3 regions of the Vreelandella halophytica genome follow, and region 2 is predicted to be linked to each of the others. Evidence: predicted binding sites of a transcription regulator. Region 2 holds the regulator's gene; each other region holds the start of a gene.
The links. The regulator sigma-54, encoded in region 2, starts transcription at its own class of promoters, with help from an activator protein. The targets are predictions, from matches to a motif close to TGGCACNNNNNTTGCTNT.
Positions count from the first base shown of each region.

Region 1 (5,870 bases), 1.5 Mb from region 2:
AGCTACTTGCTGGACGCTGTAACCCTTTGCGAGCTGCTGGTAGCCCTTTTGTAGGCGGCACTGGCGAAGGTGGTCAAAGATCGTGCAGCCGTAACGCGCGCGAAACTTCTGGCGCAGGCTGCTCGGGCTCATGGCCGCGCGTTGGGCCAGCGCCTGCAGCGAATAGTCGGCCATTGGGTGGCGGCTTAGCGCGTCACGCAACTGATCGAGCCGTTCTTGCTCGCGCGTTTGGGCGCTGGGGGGCGCAACGGGGTGGGCCGCCGGCGAGAAGGGCAGCCCATGGCCCAGTAGCTGCAGGGCCAGGCCCTGCCAAAGCAGTTTCTGGCGTTCATCATTGAGCGGATGTTCGCCAAGGGCCAACAGCTGTGAAAAAAGAGCCGGTGGAAGGGAGCAGACACGCAGCTGGGGGCCCTGGGGCTCTGGCAGGGCATGGGTTGCGGTCGTCAGAACGGCAATATTGAGCGTACGCAAACGCGTCTGCGCGGGTTGCTCGACGACCAGCGGCGCTTGGGCGGTAAAGTGCGCGCATAACGCCTGGCCTTTGCCAATGTGGGTCTGCTTCTGGCCCTGGGCAAGGCGGATGCTCCCCTCCATGACCACGCACATGAACCAGGGCACCGACCGGGTCGAGCGTGAGAGGTAGCCGTGGCGCACCTCGAGATCCGACAGGGTGAGGTGCAGCGCCGGGGGCAGCGACAGATCGCGAATGCGCCCTTGAGCAACCGGTTCGTCGGGAAGCGCCGCCGGGTGCCCGTAGTCGATGCCGAATCGATGTCCCAACTGGCGTAGCGCCGTTGGTGTGAGTGACGTGAGGGTCGGCATCGAAAGGCTCAGTACTCCAGCGACCAGCCCAGGGTGAACGTACGCCCCCGGGCCTGGTAGTCGTAAAGGTACTCCGGCCCATAGTTGGGCGAATAAAAGCCCACGGCCCGCTGGCCCCAGGGCGTGGAGTACTGCTTGTCGGTCAGGTTGCTGATCCCCAAACTCAGGGTGCCGATATCGGTCTGCTGGCTTCCGATCACATCGAAGGTGGTAAAGCCGTCGATGCTATCGCCCTCGGCGTCTTCGTACTGGCGGGCGTGGCTGCCCTGAAGGCGCAGCGTGCGTACGTCATCCTGCCAAGCCACGTGGGCGGTCAGGGTGTCCTGGGAGGGGTAAGGGGCTACGGTAATACCGCGGTCCTGCCAACTGCCGTCTACCTTGCGTTCGGAGGCCAGCGCGTGCAGGGTGCCGCCCACTTCCCAGTGGTGGCCGATGAAGCGGGTGAGCGAGGCTTCCAGGCCGTAGTCGCGGCGGTCGTCGTCGATCTGGGTCACATTGAGGTCATCGTCGAGCTCCATGGCGGTGTCCGACCAGGCGTAGTAGACCGCCGCCTGGGTCAGCCAGTCACCGCCCTGGTAGCGCCAGCCAAGCTCGACCTGGCGGGTCTTGATGCCGTCCAGCGGGTTGTCCGCTACGGTTTGCCCGGCGCGGCCATAATACTTGGACGGGTCGGGCAGCTCGAAGCCCTCCGAGTAGCCCAGCCAGCTCTGATGGCCGTTGTCGAAATCATACAGGGCGCTGGCGTTATAGAGCGTGACGTCGTAGTCGCTGGAGCCGCCGGGCACGTCGTTGAAATCGTCGATGTCCACGTCCATGCGCTGGTGGCGAATGCCGCCGCTGAGCTGAAGCTGGTCCGTGGCCCACCACTCGCTTTGGGTAAACAGCGCCAGCGTGTCGATATCGAAACCCGGATAGCGGGGCGTGACGCGATCGGCGCGCTGTACGAGCCCGCCGGAGCTATCGCTTGCGGCGCGATCGAAACGCATCTGCGAGGCGTCAAACGACTCCCGGTCCAGGTCCGCGCCGTAGGTCACATTGAGATCGTCACGTGGATCTGCCGAGAACAGCGCCTTCAAGCCGCTAAGCTGGGTGTTCTGCTGGGAGGCGGCGAAGTAGTAACCGCCGTCCTGGGCGGCGTAAGGGAAGGGATAAAAACTCGATTCCTCCTCCCGATGAAACGCCTGCAGGTAGAAATTCTGATTCAAAAGATCGGCGTGGTGGTAGCTTGCGCTGATCATCTTGCGGTCGGTACGCGGTTCGCGGTCGGCGGTGAAGCCGTCGCGGATATCGGCGCCGTCGAGATTCGCCGTGTTGGCGGCCAAATTCGGGTAGTAGACGCCGCGGTTGCCCTCTTTGCCGGAGTCATAAAGCTGCCCGCTGAGCATCAGCGTCTGTTCGTCGTCAAGCTCGACGCGTAGGTTGCCGAGGATATCCAGCTGACGATTGTCCTGCAGGTCGCTTTGCGCGATATCGGGGAAGATTTCATCGCCCCCGGCGTCGTACTGGCGGCCGTTTTCCATCAGGGATACGCCAATGCGGCCCTGTACCGTTTCATTACCGCCGCTGGCCGACTGGGAAAGGCGCCGGTCGAGGTCGTGGCGTGTGTTGAAGCCGCTGGTGACGCTCGCCTGGGTCTCGAAGTGGGGGCCGCCGCGCTCGCCTTGTTTGGTGATGATGTTGATCAAGCCGCCCGTGGCGCCGCCGCCGTACAAGCTGCTGGTGCCCGAGAGCACCTCGACGCGCTCGATATTGAACGGGTCGATGGCGTCGAACTGACGCGATAGACCGCGGGAGTTATTCAGCGATACACCGTCGATGAGTACCTGAACGCTGCGCCCGCGCATGTTCTGCCCTGCATTGGTGCGCCCCTGGGGGCCGAAATCCAGCCCCGGCACCAGCCGGCCCAGCGCCGTTTTCAAATCGCCCCCGGCGTTGATCTGCTGCTGTAGATCGGGCCCTTCGACCACGTGTACCGCCCCCGGGATCTGGCTGATTTGAGTGGGCGTGCGCGAACCGACCACCACCAGCGTGTCCTGGGCTGCGGGTTCCGCGCTGGTCGTCGGTTGGGATTGAGAAAGGGCCGTCAAGGGAAAAGCACCGCTCAACAAAGCGGCGCTTAGGGCGACATAGCGAGTCATGAGAGATCCAGAAAGCAGATTGTTATTGATAGAACGCCGTTCATCGACGCTGCAAAGCGCAATGATAGGTGTTCTCATTTTTTATATCAATCTACGTGGATCGGCGCTTCGAACGTCACAAACGCCCACGCGGCAAAGGGGATAAGCCGCGCGGCGCTTTGAGTATGGCTACCCTAAAGTACTGTTATAAAAGACTTTTAAAGGGCTGCTTATAACGAGCTATTCGCCCAGATCGTCCACTGAGCCCGTGGCATCCTTGGCCGCCTTGACGGAAGAGGCGCGGGGCTTGGGCGTCTTTTTGGCGGGCTCCTGGGGGGCCGGCGTGGTCTGCGCCTCGGCTTCCATGGGGGTGGCCTTATCGGCCTGGCTTGCGTCGATCGAGGCTTCCAGGTTGGCCACCTGGCGCTCCAGCGCTTCGACCCGGGAGCGGGTGCGTTGGAGCACGTCCATTAGGATGTCGAAGTCTTCCCTGGACACCAGCTCCATGCGATCGAACGCGCCGCGCATGACTTGCTGCACGCCTTTTTGAATGTCTTCCGGTGCGTGAGAAGCATTTTGCAAGCGGTCGCCAATTTGCTGTGCGAGTCGGCTAATGCGGTCTTGGGTCGCCATGGCTATCTCCTGATACGAACGCATAAATGTGAACGGCTTTCTCGTAAGGATACGCAACCCAGGCGAAATACGCATGTTTCGCATGCGTTTGGGCGGTGACTTTTTCGTTTGCATCAAAATGAAGCGACCCGCTTTGGCGGGCGCACTCCTATAGTGCGTCCGCTTTGTCGTGCACCGGCTTAGCGCGCCGCAACGTGTTGGATTTGCCTTGGCCGCAGGCTTAAGTAGCTGATTTATTATTTAAATTTAATGAATGGCACGGTATGCGCATTATCGAGGCAAGGCATTAATTTCAGGCGGCGGCGCCGCTATTTATCCAGCAGGGGAGCTCCGGGATGAAACTCATCACCGCTATCATCAAGCCATTCAAGCTCGACGATGTCCGTGAAGCACTTGCCGATAACGGTGTGCAGGGGATCACGGTGACCGAGGTAAAGGGGTTTGGGCGTCAAAAAGGCCATACCGAACTTTATCGCGGCGCCGAGTACGTCGTGGATTTTCTACCCAAGGTCAAGGTGGAGATCGCCGTCGATGATGATCGCCTGGACAGCGTGCTCGATGCGATCTGCAGCGCGGCGAACAGCGGCAAGATTGGCGATGGCAAGGTGTTCGTCACGCCCCTTGAAGACGTCATTCGTATTCGTACCGGCGAGCGCGGTGCCGACGCCGTATAACCCGAACCAATAAGTCACACGGCGATTTTGTGAGCATTTTTGCTTGATACAACGTTTTAGTAGACGGGGAACGACTCATGAACGAGGTAACCGATCTGAGCTACGCGCTCGATACGTTTTACTTTTTGATTTGCGGCGTGCTGGTCATGTGGATGGCCGCCGGCTTTTCGATGCTGGAAGCCGGTATGGTGCGCTCCAAGAACACCGCGGAAATTCTAACCAAAAACATCGCGCTGTTTGCCATCGCCTGCACCATGTACCTGCTGGTGGGCTACACCATCATGTACTCCAGCGGCGAAGGCGGTTTTCTGCCGAGCCTGGGCTTTTTGATTGGCGCGGAAAACGGTGTCGACGCCGTACTGAATGGCGGTGAAGACGCGCCCTACTACGCCATGCGCTCTGACTTCTTCTTCCAGGTCGTGTTCGTGGCAACCGCCATGTCCATCGTTTCTGGTGCGGTGGCCGAGCGCATGAAGCTCTGGGCGTTTTTGGCCTTTGCCGTGGTGATGACCGGCTTCATCTATCCGGTCTCCGGCTACTGGACCTGGGGTGGCGGCTGGCTGGACGCCCTGGGCTTCTCGGACTATGCCGGCTCCGGCATCGTGCACATGGCCGGTGCGGCCGCTGCACTGGCGGGCGTGCTGATTCTGGGCCCACGCAAGGGCAAGTACGGCAAGGACGGCGCTATTCACGCCATTCCTGGTGCCAACATGCCGCTGGCCACACTCGGTACCTTTATCCTGTGGATGGGCTGGTTCGGCTTCAATGGCGGCTCGGAACTCAAACTGTCGGATGTCGCCTCGGCCAATAACGTCGCCCAGGTGTTCGTGAATACCAACGCCGCCGCCGCCGCCGGCGTACTCGCCGCGCTGGTACTCGCCAAACTGTGGTTCCGTAAGGCGGATCTCACCATGGCGCTCAACGGGGCGCTGGCAGGGCTCGTCGCGATCACCGCCGACCCGCTTTCTCCCACCGCGCTGGGGGCAGCCACTATTGGCGCCGTGGGTGGTTTGATCGTCGTGGCGGCCATCGTCACCCTCGACAAGCTCAAGCTGGACGATCCGGTCGGTGCGATTTCGGTGCACGGGGTCGTGGGCATCTGGGGCCTGCTCGCCGTGCCCTTGAATAACGGTGACGCCTCCTTTGGCGCGCAGCTGATCGGTATCGTCGGCATCTTCGGCTGGGTCTTTGCGGCAAGCCTGGTGGTCTGGCTGATACTCAAAGCCCTCATGGGCATCCGCGTCAGCGAAGAGGAAGAGTACGAAGGCGTGGATCTCGCCGAGTGCGGCCTGGAAGCCTACCCGGAGTTTAGCGTCAAGAAATAACCAAAGCGGTCCTTTTACAACGATGTGGCCTATACAACGTGACCCATACAACGATGCAACATAGTGAGCTTACGGCCTCCCCTCGTGGGAGGCTTTTTTATTCTCTGGCGGTAGCGGTGTATGCTTGGGGTAGCGGGCAACGGTTTTGTCGTTGTGAACGTCTGCCCCACAACAATCGGACAGCAAGCGAGAGGATGTCACCATGAAACTCATATCAGCCATTATCAAGCCGTTCAAGCTTGATGACGTACGCGAATCCCTCTCGGACATCGGCGTGCAGGGGATTACCGTAACGGAAG
Region 1 is NZ_OZ309107.1:3,605,968-3,611,837, reverse strand. Features, by position in the region: gene ACWHXT_RS16735 (helix-turn-helix transcriptional regulator) at 1-822, opposite strand, end outside; gene ACWHXT_RS16730 (TonB-dependent receptor) at 831-2,960, opposite strand; gene ACWHXT_RS16725 (accessory factor UbiK family protein) at 3,180-3,572, opposite strand; gene ACWHXT_RS16720 (P-II family nitrogen regulator) at 3,908-4,246, shown strand; gene ACWHXT_RS16715 (ammonium transporter) at 4,324-5,571, shown strand; gene glnK (P-II family nitrogen regulator) at 5,774-5,870, shown strand, end outside.
Region 1: the regulator sigma-54 is predicted to act here: its motif matches at 3,827-3,844, upstream of ACWHXT_RS16720 (P-II family nitrogen regulator).

Region 2 (5,870 bases):
GGGCGTGCCTTTGATCAGCATGACCGGCCGCCCCGAGTCCACGCTAGGCACCCACGCCGACGCCCATCTGAATAGCGGCGTGGCCCGGGAGGCGTGCCCGCTCGACCTGGCGCCGACCAGCTCGACCACCGCGGCCCTGGCGCTGGGGGACGCGCTGGCGGTCGCGCTCTTGGAGGCGCGGGGCTTTACCGCGGAGGACTTCGCGCTTTCCCACCCAGGCGGCAGCCTTGGCAAGCGTTTGCTGCTGCGCGTGAAGGACCTGATGCACAGCGGCGAGCGTCTGCCGACGGTGCCGCTAGGCAGCCCGCTTCGCGATGCGCTATTGGAAATCACCCGCCAGGGGCTTGGCTTTACCTGCGTGGTCGACGCCCAGGGCCGGCTGGCCGGCGTTTACACCGACGGTGACCTGCGCCGCACCCTCGACGAACACCACGATCTACGTGTCATCAGCGTCGATACGGTCATGACCCGTCCGGGCAAGCGCATCCGCCCGGACATGCTCGCCGCCGAGGCCGTGCGCCTGATGGAGGATAGCCGCATTACCGCGCTTGCGGTGGTTGATGAACACGAGCGCCCGATTGGTGCCTTACACATGCACGACCTGCTTTCGAGCGGCGTGATTTAACCCGTACTCAGTCCCAATACCGCTATAAAGGAGACTCCATGGCCGTACCCGATGCTTTAAACGACCGCATCCGCCACGTTCGCCTGCTCGCGATCGACGTGGACGGCGTACTCACCGACGGCCGCCTCTACTTTCAGGCCGACGGTGTCGAGATCAAGGCTTTTCACACCCAGGACGGCCACGGCCTCAAGCTTTTGAAGCGCGCCGGCTTTCACGTCGCGCTGATCACCGGCCGGGATTCGCCCATGGTCAGCCAACGCGCCAAGTCGTTAGGGATCACCCACGTCTACCAAGGCGTCGAGCACAAGCTCGAGACCCTCAAAGCGCTCTGTAAGCGTTTGGACATCACCCTCGAGCAGGTGGCCTACTGCGGCGACGACCTGCCCGATCTTGGCTGCATCAAACGGGCCGGGGTCGGCATTACCGTACCCAACGCGCCGGACTACATGCATACCCACGCCGACTGGATCACCGACTCACTTGGCGGCCACGGCGCGGTGCGCGAAATTTGCGATACGCTGCTGATGACCCAGGGCCACTGGGACGCGGTGATGGACACCTACCTCTAGAGGCAACGCGATGGCGGGTTTGACGATAACGCGGATCAGAAAACGCCTTTGGATACCGGCGCTGGTCATTGCGCTGGGGGCCTGGCTCGTCTGGCTCGACCCGCGCGGGCCAGAGGTCGTCGAGGTCGACCCGGACGTACAGCGCGAGGAGCCCGGCCACGTGCTCGAAAACGCCGAGCTTACGCTGTTTGGCGAAACAGGCAGCGTCACTCAACGCCTTCAAACGCCGCACCTGGTCCATACGCCTCAGCAAGCGCTGACCGAGGCCGACGCGCCGCGGGCGACGCTATTCGATTCCGACCAGCGCCAGTGGCTCGCCAGCGCCGACCACGGCATACTGCAAAACGAGCACCAGTCCCTGATCATGGAGGGCTCGGCCAAGCTACTCGCCCCGGACGAGGGCTGGCAGCTCGATACCGAGCGGCTACACTACGATGGCATCGACCGCCACGCCTACACCGAGGCACCGGCCCTTTTACAGCAGCCTCCTCAGCAGATGAGCGCCAACCGCATGGATGTCTGGCTCGACACGAGCCAGGTCCGGCTCACCGATAACGTACGCGGCACTCACCCGCCCGCCCGCTCAACGCCTTAGGAGTCGTTATGCACCCGTTTTTACGTACCGCGCTACTGGTACTGGCCCTGCCTTTGAGCGCCGCCGCCCAGACAAGCCAGGCCCCCGTCGAAGTCGAAGCCGACCGGCTTGACCTTGATCAGCGCGCGGGTACCGCCGTCTACTCCGGTAATGTGGATATCCGCCAGGGGGAAATGCAGATTCGCGGTGACCGTGTCGAAATCTCGCGCAACGACGCCGGCGAGCTTTCCCAGGCTGTGGCCACCGGCGAGCGCGCCTACCTTCGCAACCAGCTCGAAAACGACGAAGGCCCGATGGAGGGATGGGCGCGGCGCATCGTCTACCACGTCAGCGAACGGCGCATCGAGCTTATCGACCAGGCCGAACTCCACCAGCGGGCCGACCGCTTTCAGGGCGGGCGTCTCGAGTACTTCATCGACCGCGAAGTGGTTCAGGCGCGCTCAGACGTTAGCGGTAGCGACAACCAGCGCATCCGCATGACGCTACAGCCCGCGCAATAGGAGAATGACCGTGTCGAGCACGCAACCTGGGGCGGTCAAAACGCTTCACGCCCGCCACCTCGCCAAAAGCTACAAGCGTCGCCGGGTGGTAAAAGACATCAACCTGGAGATCACCCAAGGCAGCGTGGTGGGCCTACTCGGGCCCAACGGGGCGGGCAAGACCACCTCGTTTTACATGATCGTGGGCCTGGTCAAGGCCGACGCCGGTACGGTGGGGATCGACGAGCGCGACCTGACTCGGGCACCGATGCACGAACGCGCCACCGCCGGCATCGGTTACCTCCCCCAGGAGGCATCGATTTTTCGCAAGCTGTCGGTGGCCGATAACATCTTGGCGATTCTGGAAACGCGCAAGGAGCTGGACCGCCGCGCACGGGAAGCGCGCCTGGAGCAATTGCTCGACGATTTCCACATTACCCATATCCGCGACAACCTGGGCATGAGCCTTTCCGGCGGCGAGCGCCGCCGCGTGGAGATTGCCCGCTCGCTTGCCACCGACCCCGCGTTCATTTTGCTCGACGAGCCCTTCGCCGGGGTCGACCCGATCTCGGTCGGCGAGATCAAGTCGATCATCCTGGCCCTCAAGGCACGCCACATCGGGGTACTCATCACCGACCACAACGTGCGCGAGACGCTGGATATCTGCGATATCGCCTATATCGTAGGTGACGGCCACATCATCGCAAGCGGCGACTCAACCGCCATTTTGAATAACCAGAAGGTTCGTGAGGTCTACCTGGGCGCCGATTTCCGCCTCTAAACCATCGCCAATCCTAAAGTTCCGTGTAGTGGCATATTTATTGCACTTGCGCCAGACCCCAACTCGCACTAGGGTGGAGCTTTACGAGTAACGAGTGGTTCTTCAATGGTCATGAAAGCCTCTTTACAGCTGCGGGTCGGCACGCAGCTGACCATGACGCCTCAACTGCAGCAGGCCATTGCCCTGCTGCAGCTCTCCACCCTCGATCTTCGCCAGGAAATTCAGCAGGCGCTCGACGCCAACCCGCTGCTGGAACAAGAGGACGAGTTTGGCGAAGAGAGCGTGACCGAGACCGCCGAAGCCGAATGGGAAGAGAGCATCCCCAGCGAACTCTCCATCGATAGCGAGTGGTCCGACACCTATCAGGACATGGCGGCCAGCGCCGGCAGCGAGGGGCCGGATTTCGAGCGCCAGGCGGCGGGTCAAAGCCTGCATGGCCACCTGCTTTGGCAGCTGGCCATGACCGACGCCAGTGAGCGCGAATACGCCATTGCCGAAAGCCTGATCGACGCGCTGGACCCCAACGGCTACCTCACCCAGCCTCTCAACGATATTCGCGAAGGGCTCAAGGCCCAGGGGCTCGAAGGTTTGAGTCAGCGCGAGGTGGAAAACACGCTGATGCGTATGCAGCAGTTCGAACCCACCGGCGTTTTCGCCCGCGACCTGCGCGAATGCCTGATGCTCCAGCTCGCCACCCTGGCCGACGACACGCCGCTTCTGGTGCCCGCCAAACGCCTGGTGCGCCAGTTTCTCGAAGCGCTCGGCAAGGACGACCTGCGCCTTTTGAAGCGCCGTCTGGGGCTTGACGACGAGCAGCTCGATGACGTCATCGGGCTGATCAGAAGCCTCGACCCGCGCCCGGGCAGCGCATATGGCGTCACCAACGAAAGCTACATCACCCCGGATCTGGTGGTGCGCCACGATAACGAAGGCTGGCACCTCGAGCTCAACCCCGAAGCGCTTCCGCGGCTGCGCGTCCAGCCGGACTACGCAAGCCTGATCAAGCGAGCGGACAAGAGCCAGGACAACCAGTTTTTAAAAGAGCACCTGCAAGAGGCGCGCTGGCTGATCAAAAGCCTGTCGAGTCGCAACGATACCCTGTTGCGCGTTGGTCGCGAGATCATCGCCCGCCAGCTGGGCTTTTTGGAGCGCGGCGAAGAGGCCATGAAACCCTTGATACTCGCCGATATCGCCGAGGCCGTGGAGATGCACGAATCGACGATTTCACGGGTGACGACGCAAAAATACATTCACACCCCCCGCGGTGTATTCGAGCTCAAGTACTTCTTCTCGAGCCAGGTGAGCGGTCATGACGGCAACGACAGCCACTCGAGCACGGCGATCCGCGCCCGGTTGAAAAAACTGATTCAAGAAGAGACGCCGGGCAAGCCGCTCTCGGACAGCCGCCTGGTGTCACTATTGGAAGATGGCGGCATTAGCGTAGCGCGGCGCACAGTGGCAAAATACCGCGAAGCCATGGGGATTCCCTCCTCCAGCGAACGGCGGCGTTTGCGTTAAAAAGTGAAACTGGCCGCCGGGGCTTTGCAATGGTAGAAAAAGAGTTACAATCAAAGGACAGTCCTGGATTAGGAGTACGTCGATGCAAGTCAACATTACGGGCCATCACCTGGAACTGACCGACGCTCTGCGCGATTACGTTAACGAAAAACTCGAACGTATCGAGCGTCACTACGACAACATCACCACCGTTCATGTCACGCTTTCCATCGAGAAAGAGCGCCAGCAGGCTGCCTGCACCCTACACGCAGCCGGCGCCGATTTGCACGCCGAAGCCCAGGACAATGACATGTACGCCGCCATTGACGCGCTGGCCGACAAGGTCGACCGCCAACTCGTAAAACACAAGGAAAAAGCACAAGCTCGCGCCCAGGGCGCTGGCGTGCGTTAAATCGATGACCCTGGAAACCATACTCCCCCCGGAGCGCGTGCTGTTCGACGTCCCCGGGGGCAGCAAAAAGCGCGTGCTAGAGTTCTTCAGCACCTTCATCGCCCAAAATACGCCCAGCCTGGATAGCCAGGAAGTGTTCAGCCGTTTGATCGGCCGCGAGCGATTAGGCAGTACCGGCATTGGGAATGGGGTCGCGATTCCCCACGCCCGTAGCCCTCACTGCAGCGCTCCTATCGCTGGCTTTTTAAAGCTTGCCGAACCGGTGGATTTCGACGCTATCGACGGTGACCCGGTGGACCTAGTGTTTGTACTGCTGGTGCCGGAAGAGGCCGACGACACCCACCTTGCGCTGTTGGGTCAGGTCGCCACCATCATGAATGACGTCGCCACCCGCGCACAGTTTCGCAAATGCGAGAGCCAGCGCGAGCTTTTGGAGATCGTCACCGCCAAAATTCGCGAGCAAACGGGCAGCTAGAACCAGGCCCTACCCACCCAGCCCTACAGACCGAAGAGAAACACTATGCAACTGGTGATTATCAGCGGCCGCTCCGGGTCGGGAAAGTCCATTGCGCTTCAGGCGCTGGAGGACCTGGGCTACTACGCCATCGACAACCTGCCGGCCATGCTGCTGGGTTCATTGGTCGATGAGCTAGGACAGCAAGGCGAGCGCACGCATTTGGCGGTGAGTATCGATGCGCGCAACCTGCCCACAGCCCTGGAGCGCTTTCCGGCGCTGCTTCAGGACATCAAATCCGGCAGTACCCGGGTGCAGGTGATTTATCTGACCACCGACGCCCGGATTTTGCTCGAGCGCTATTCGGCCACACGCCGGCGCCACCCGTTGACCCGAGACAGCGGAATGACCCTGGAAGAAGCGATCGCCAAGGAGGAAGAGACGCTTTTTGGCATCCG
Region 2 is NZ_OZ309107.1:2,138,827-2,144,696, forward strand. Features, by position in the region: gene ACWHXT_RS10060 (KpsF/GutQ family sugar-phosphate isomerase) at 1-625, shown strand, start outside; gene ACWHXT_RS10065 (KdsC family phosphatase) at 664-1,194, shown strand; gene lptC (LPS export ABC transporter periplasmic protein LptC) at 1,205-1,789, shown strand; gene lptA (lipopolysaccharide transport periplasmic protein LptA) at 1,798-2,289, shown strand; gene lptB (LPS export ABC transporter ATP-binding protein) at 2,300-3,049, shown strand; gene ACWHXT_RS10085 (RNA polymerase factor sigma-54) at 3,155-4,567, shown strand; gene hpf (ribosome hibernation-promoting factor, HPF/YfiA family) at 4,650-4,958, shown strand; gene ACWHXT_RS10095 (PTS sugar transporter subunit IIA) at 4,963-5,433, shown strand; gene rapZ (RNase adapter RapZ) at 5,479-5,870, shown strand, end outside.

Region 3 (5,870 bases), 1.7 Mb from region 2:
GATGCCGGCTTCCATCAAGGGCTTGCCGTTGTTGGTGGCGCTGAGTTCGATGAGTTCCGCGCGCCGCGCTTGCAGTGCCTCGGCGAAGCCGTCGAGATACGGAGCACGCCCGGCGCCGCCCAGCGCCTGCCAGGCGGGCTGGGCGTTTCGGGCCGCCACCACGGCGGCGTCCACATCCTCGGCTGCCCCTGCCGTTACCTGACCGATCACCTCTTCACGGTAGGGGTTGAATACCTCAAGTAGACGACTGCCAAGCGAAGTCACCCACTGGTTATTGATGAACTGCTGATCGAGCGTCTTCATAAGTATCCTTTACTGGGTGCAGGCGTGATGCCAAGCGGCAGCGTCGATTTCGATGAGTAGCGGGCCGGCAGGGTTGCGCTTAATCAGGGCGTGGGCGAGCGCCTCGGGCGACTCGACCCGGACGCTTGCACAGCCAAACCCGTCGGCCAATGTCAGAAAATCCGGCGCCTGAAGATCCACGCCGAGGCGCGCCACGCCGTGGGCGTCCATGTAGCGGCGAATTTCTTCATAACCGGCGTTGTGCCAGAGCACGATGACGACGGGAATCTGCGCTTCGACGGCGGTGGCGATTTCCGAAAGCGTGAACATCACCCCGCCGTCGCCCACCAGCGCGACTACCGGCAAATCCGGCCGGGCAAGTTGAGCGCCCAGCGCTGCGGGCAGCCCATACCCCAGGGTGCCGTAGCCGGTCGAGGCGTTAAAGTAGCGCCGCGGCGCAGGCTGGCTCACCAGGTGATTGCCGGCGTAGACCGGCGCGGTGGAATCGCCCACCAGCACCGCCTCGGGCAGGTGCTCGGCAAGGGTTTGATAAAGCGGCACGAAATCGCTGAACGCCGGATCATTGGCAAGATCGAGCGCGGCCCATGCGGCGGCGGTTCGCGCTACGCCCCCGCGCTTTAGACGTTCGGGGAAGTGGTCCAAAAGCAGCGCCAGGCTACGCCCGGCATCGCCCACCAGGCCCAGCGAGGTCGCCTGGTTGCGCACGAGCTGCTCCGGGTCCAGGTCGATGCGAATCAGCATGCCATCAAGGCGAAAACCGTCGTCGAACACCACATCAAAATCGGTTTCGCCAAGCTCGGTGCCGACGGCCAGAATCACGTCCGCCTCGACGGCAAGCTTACGCACCGGCGGCAGCGCGGCGTTGGCGCCCAGGTCCAGCGGGTGGTCGCGCCCTAAAAGCCCCTTGGCGTTGATGGTGGTCACCGTCGGCACGTCGAGCCGCTCGACCAACGCGCGGGCCGCATCCGGGGCGGCCACACAGCCGCCCCCCAGCAGCACCAGCGGTTTTTTGGCCGCGTTTAGCAGGCGCGCCGCCTCACCCAGCCCTTCCGGGTCCGGCGCAGCGCGGTAGAGCGTGGGCGGTAGGCCATGTTTTGGGGCCGTCACCGGCGTATCGAACAAGTCGATGGGGATCTCGATATGCACCGGGCCAGGGCGGGCGCCGTTAAAGACGGCGAAAGCGCGGGCGAGTACCTCGGGCAGCGTCGCGGCGTCCATCAGCGTGTGACTAAAGCGCGCCACGCCGCTGACCAGTTGCTGTTGGCTTGGAAGCTCGTGAAGCCGCCCTTGCCCCATTGCCAGGGTATCCCGGCGGTTGACGCTCGAGATCACCAGCATGGGAATGGAGTCCGCCAGGGCCTGGCCCATGGCGGTGGCAATATTGGTCATACCGGGGCCGGTAATGATCAAGCACACGCCGGGCTTGCCGCTCGCCCTGGCGTAACCGTCGGCCATGAAGCCCGCGCCCTGCTCGTGGCGCGGCGTCACGTGCTGTACACCGCTGCCTTCTAAGCCGCGGTAAAGCTCCACCGTGTGTACGCCGGGAATCCCGAAGAGCGACTCGACCCCGTAGGTATCGCGTAAAAGGCGAATCAAAAGCTCGGCGCAGGTCATCGTTTGAAAATCCTTCATGAGCTATGCCTCAAAAGAAAAACGTATGCGCCATGAAGGCGATAATGGGGAGCGTGATCGCGGTGCGCAGCAAAAACACCACCGCCAGTTCCCACAGCGCGATGGGGATTTTCGATTTCAGCAGCAACGCGCCGATCTCGGACATGTACACCAACTGCGTCATGGAAAGACACGCGATGACGAAGCGCGTCAGTTCGCTGTCGATATTGGTGGCCAGTACCGCGGGCAGGAACATATCCGCAAAGCCGACCAGCGTGGCCGGAGCCGCGGCCTGGGCTTCGGGAATGCGCAGAAGCTCGAGCACCGGCACCATCGGGTAGGAGAGCCAGGTAAAGAGCGGCGTGAACTCGGCAAGAATCAGCGCCACGGTCCCGATGGCGAACACCAGCGGCAGCAGCGTGAGGAAGATATCGATCACGTTGATCAGCGCCAGCCTGGCAAGCGCGACGGGCCCCGGGGCACCGGCGGCGCGGCGGGTGGCCTGTAAAAGGCTATAGCGGAAAAGCCCCGCCTTGCCGGTATTCTCCTCACTGATTTGGCAGCCCACCGGCGCGTAGTAGTCGTTGGCTTTCAACGAAAGCGGCGGAATGCGCGAGACGATAATCGCGGCGACTAGCCCGGACACCACCACGGTGAAGTAGAACGGCACGAACAGGTGGTTGATACCCACGAAGTTGGCCACCAGCAGGCTGAAGGCGATAGAGGCCACGGAGAAATTGGTGGCGATCACCGAGGCCTCGCGGCCGTTATAAAAGCCCTGCTCGTACTGCTGGGACGTAATCAGCACGCCCACGGTGCCGGAGCCCATCCAGGAGGCCGTGGCGTCGATGGCGCTGCGCCCGGGCAGATTGAAGATGATCCGAAACGGCTTGCGCACCAGGCTTCCGATAAACTCCATGAAACCGAATTCGACCAGAAACGGCAGCAAGATCGCGGCAAAGAAGAAAAACGTCAGCAGCACCGGCGCCAGATCGTCGAGCATCACCCCGCCGGTGAACGAGGCGGTGACGAACTCCGGGCCCACCTGAAAGTAGGTCATCACCACGAAAACGGCGCCCAGAATACGCAGCGCCACCCAGATCGGGCCGACGTTGAACATATCGCCGAAGTGGCCGCCGCGCGCCCAGGCCGGGTTGGTCGTCTTCACGTACAGGGTCACCACCACCGACACGCACAACACCAGCATGGCAATTAATGGAAGCGCCTGACCAAGCAGCGCCTGCAGGCCATCGGCCATCATGCCCATACCGATATTGACCGACTCCCCGGTTTGAAACGGCACCAGAAACAGCAAGACGCCGACGACCGAGGGAATCAGAAACTTGAGCAAATGGCTTCGAGGGATAGGCCCGTTTGACGCAGCCTCGTCGCGTGTCGTTTGAGATTCAGACATAGAGTTCACCTGTTGAGAGTGCTTATTGGAGGTGGGCTGGCGGCGTGGGCGTGGGAGGCTTGGCCTCCCTTTGTTATCTATTGTTTTAATCGAGCGTCATCGGCGCCGGGCACTTACTCGCCCCGCTTGACCCCCGGCAGCACACAGAGCATCTCGTACAAGAGCGTGGCCCCCATCAGCGCGGTATTGCCGCTGGTGTCGTAGGGTGGTGAAACTTCCACCAGATCGCCGCCGACGATATTGAGCCCCGCCGCCCCGCGCACGATCTCCAGGCCCTGATGGGAGGTGAGCCCGCCCATCTCCACGGTGCCGGTGCCCGGTGCCACCGAGGGGTCGAGCCCGTCGATGTCGAAGCTGATATACACCGGCGTATCGCCCATCTGCGCGCGTACTTCCTCCATCAAGGGTGCCAGCGACTGGTACCAGCACGCCTCGGCCTGGACGACGCGAAAGCCCTGATCCCGGCACCAGTCGAAGTCTTCGGCGGAGTAACCGGTGCCGCGCAGGCCGATCTGCACCACCTTTTCTTTCGCCAGAAGCCCCTCTTCCTGAGCGCGGCGAAAGGTCGTGCCGTGGGCGATCTCTTCGCCGAACATGTGCTCGTTGACGTCGGCGTGGGCGTCGATATGAATCAGCCCCACCGGGCCGTGCTTTTTGGCCATGGCGCGCAGAATCGGCAGCGTCATGGTGTGATCGCCACCGAGGGTCAGCGGCACGCAGTCGTGGCGCAACACGTCGTCGAAGAACGCCGTGATGATGTCGACGCTCTTGGGCAGGTGGAAGGTGTTGATCGGCACGTCGCCGATATCCGCCACCTGCAGGTACTCAAAAGGCGCGGCGCGGGTCGCCATGTTGTAGGGGCGCAACATGCGTGATTCATCGCGGATCTGGCGCGGGCCCATGCGCGTGCCGGGACGGTTGGAGGTCCCGATATCCATGGGAATACCGATAAAGGCCACGTCGAGCCCTTGGGCACTCTCCTGGGTGGGCAGGCGCATCATGGTGGCCGGGCCGCCAAAGCGCGGCACGCTGTTACCGCCCAGCGGCTGGTTGAACTCGGACATTAAAACCTCCTGTCGTTATCGAGACGGGCTTTCAAAAGCCCTTTTTGGCTACGCATTACCTTGATACTGCATTTAACGTGCCAAACGCTGGAATCCCTTGAGCGGGGCTTTTCGAGCTCAATCGATGCAAAAATGACTTATAAAAGCGTAGCATTGAGTCATACGTGCATTAACCAAGTCATATTCGGTTCAAACAAGGAGGCCGGGTGGAAGATATCGATCGGCACGTGCTCAACACCATCGTGGAAACCGCCAACGACCACTTCTTCATCGTCAGCGCAAGCGGCCAGGTACTGGATATCAGCCCCGGGGTCGAGGCGGTGTACGGCATGTCGCGGGATGAACTGCTCGGCAGCAACGTCAAAACCCTTGAGCAAAACGGCACCCTCAAGCCCTCGATCAGCCTGGAGGTCATGCGCACCCACCGCGCTGCTCAGCTGATGCAAACCACCGGCACCGGGCGGCGGGTGATCGCCGAGGCGCATCCGGTGCTGGTGAACGGCAAGCTCGAGCGCATCATCAGCCGCTCCCGGGATTTAACCGACCTACAGCTTCTTCAGGACGAGTACGCGCTGCTGCAAAAACGCTTCAACGAACACATCAAACGTGACCGCAACGGCGCGACCCCCGACGACCGCGCGCTGGATAGCGCTCTGGAGCACCTACAGGTGCGAAGCCCCGCGATGCGCGAAGTGGCGCGCCTGCTCAAACGCGTTGCGCCCTCGAGCGCCAACGTGCTGATGCTGGGCGAGTCCGGCGTGGGCAAGACTGCTTTCGCCCGGCAGCTCCACCGCTGGAGCGCGCGGGGGGAAGGCGCGTTCATCGAGGTCAACTGCGCCGCCATCCCGGAAAACCTGTTCGAGTCCGAGATGTTTGGCTACCAGCCTGGCGCCTTTAGCGGCGCCGCCCGCCAGGGCAAGGCCGGGCTTTTGGAACAGGCCGAGGGCGGCACGCTGTTTCTCGATGAGATCGGGGAGCTTCCGCTGTTGATGCAGACCAAGCTTTTGAAAGTGATTCAGGACGGTAAGCTCACCCGGCTGGGCGACACCCGCGCCCGCCGAGTGGATTTTCGCCTGGTGGTGGCCACTAATCAGGACCTGGCGCGCCGGGTGCAGGAAGGCGCTTTCCGGCTGGATCTTTACTACCGCCTCAACGTCATTCCCGTGACATTGCCCCCGCTTCGCGAACGCCGCGAGGATATCCCCGGCCTTGCCGAAGCGTGCCTGGCGCGGCTGAACGCCCACTACGGGCGGCAGAAATTTCTGGGCAATTACGTCTGGTCGACGCTGATGGGAAGCGACTGGCCGGGCAACGTGCGCGAGCTCGAAAACTGGCTGGAGCGTGCCTGGCTTTCGAGCGCCTCTGATCAGATCGATCGGGTCGGGCTTTCGCCTCGACCCACCGCTGCCCAAGACGCCCCCTCGCCCCTGGCGGCGCAAAGCGCGCCGCTGGAGGCCGGCGAAACCCTGCCCGACTAT
Region 3 is NZ_OZ309107.1:476,805-482,674, reverse strand. Features, by position in the region: gene ACWHXT_RS02320 (aldehyde dehydrogenase family protein) at 1-303, opposite strand, end outside; gene ACWHXT_RS02315 (5-guanidino-2-oxopentanoate decarboxylase) at 313-1,935, opposite strand; gene ACWHXT_RS02310 (YjiH family protein) at 1,946-3,328, opposite strand; gene speB (agmatinase) at 3,442-4,392, opposite strand; gene ACWHXT_RS02300 (sigma-54 interaction domain-containing protein) at 4,599-5,870, shown strand, end outside.
Region 3: the regulator sigma-54 is predicted to act here: its motif matches at 4,458-4,475, upstream of speB (agmatinase).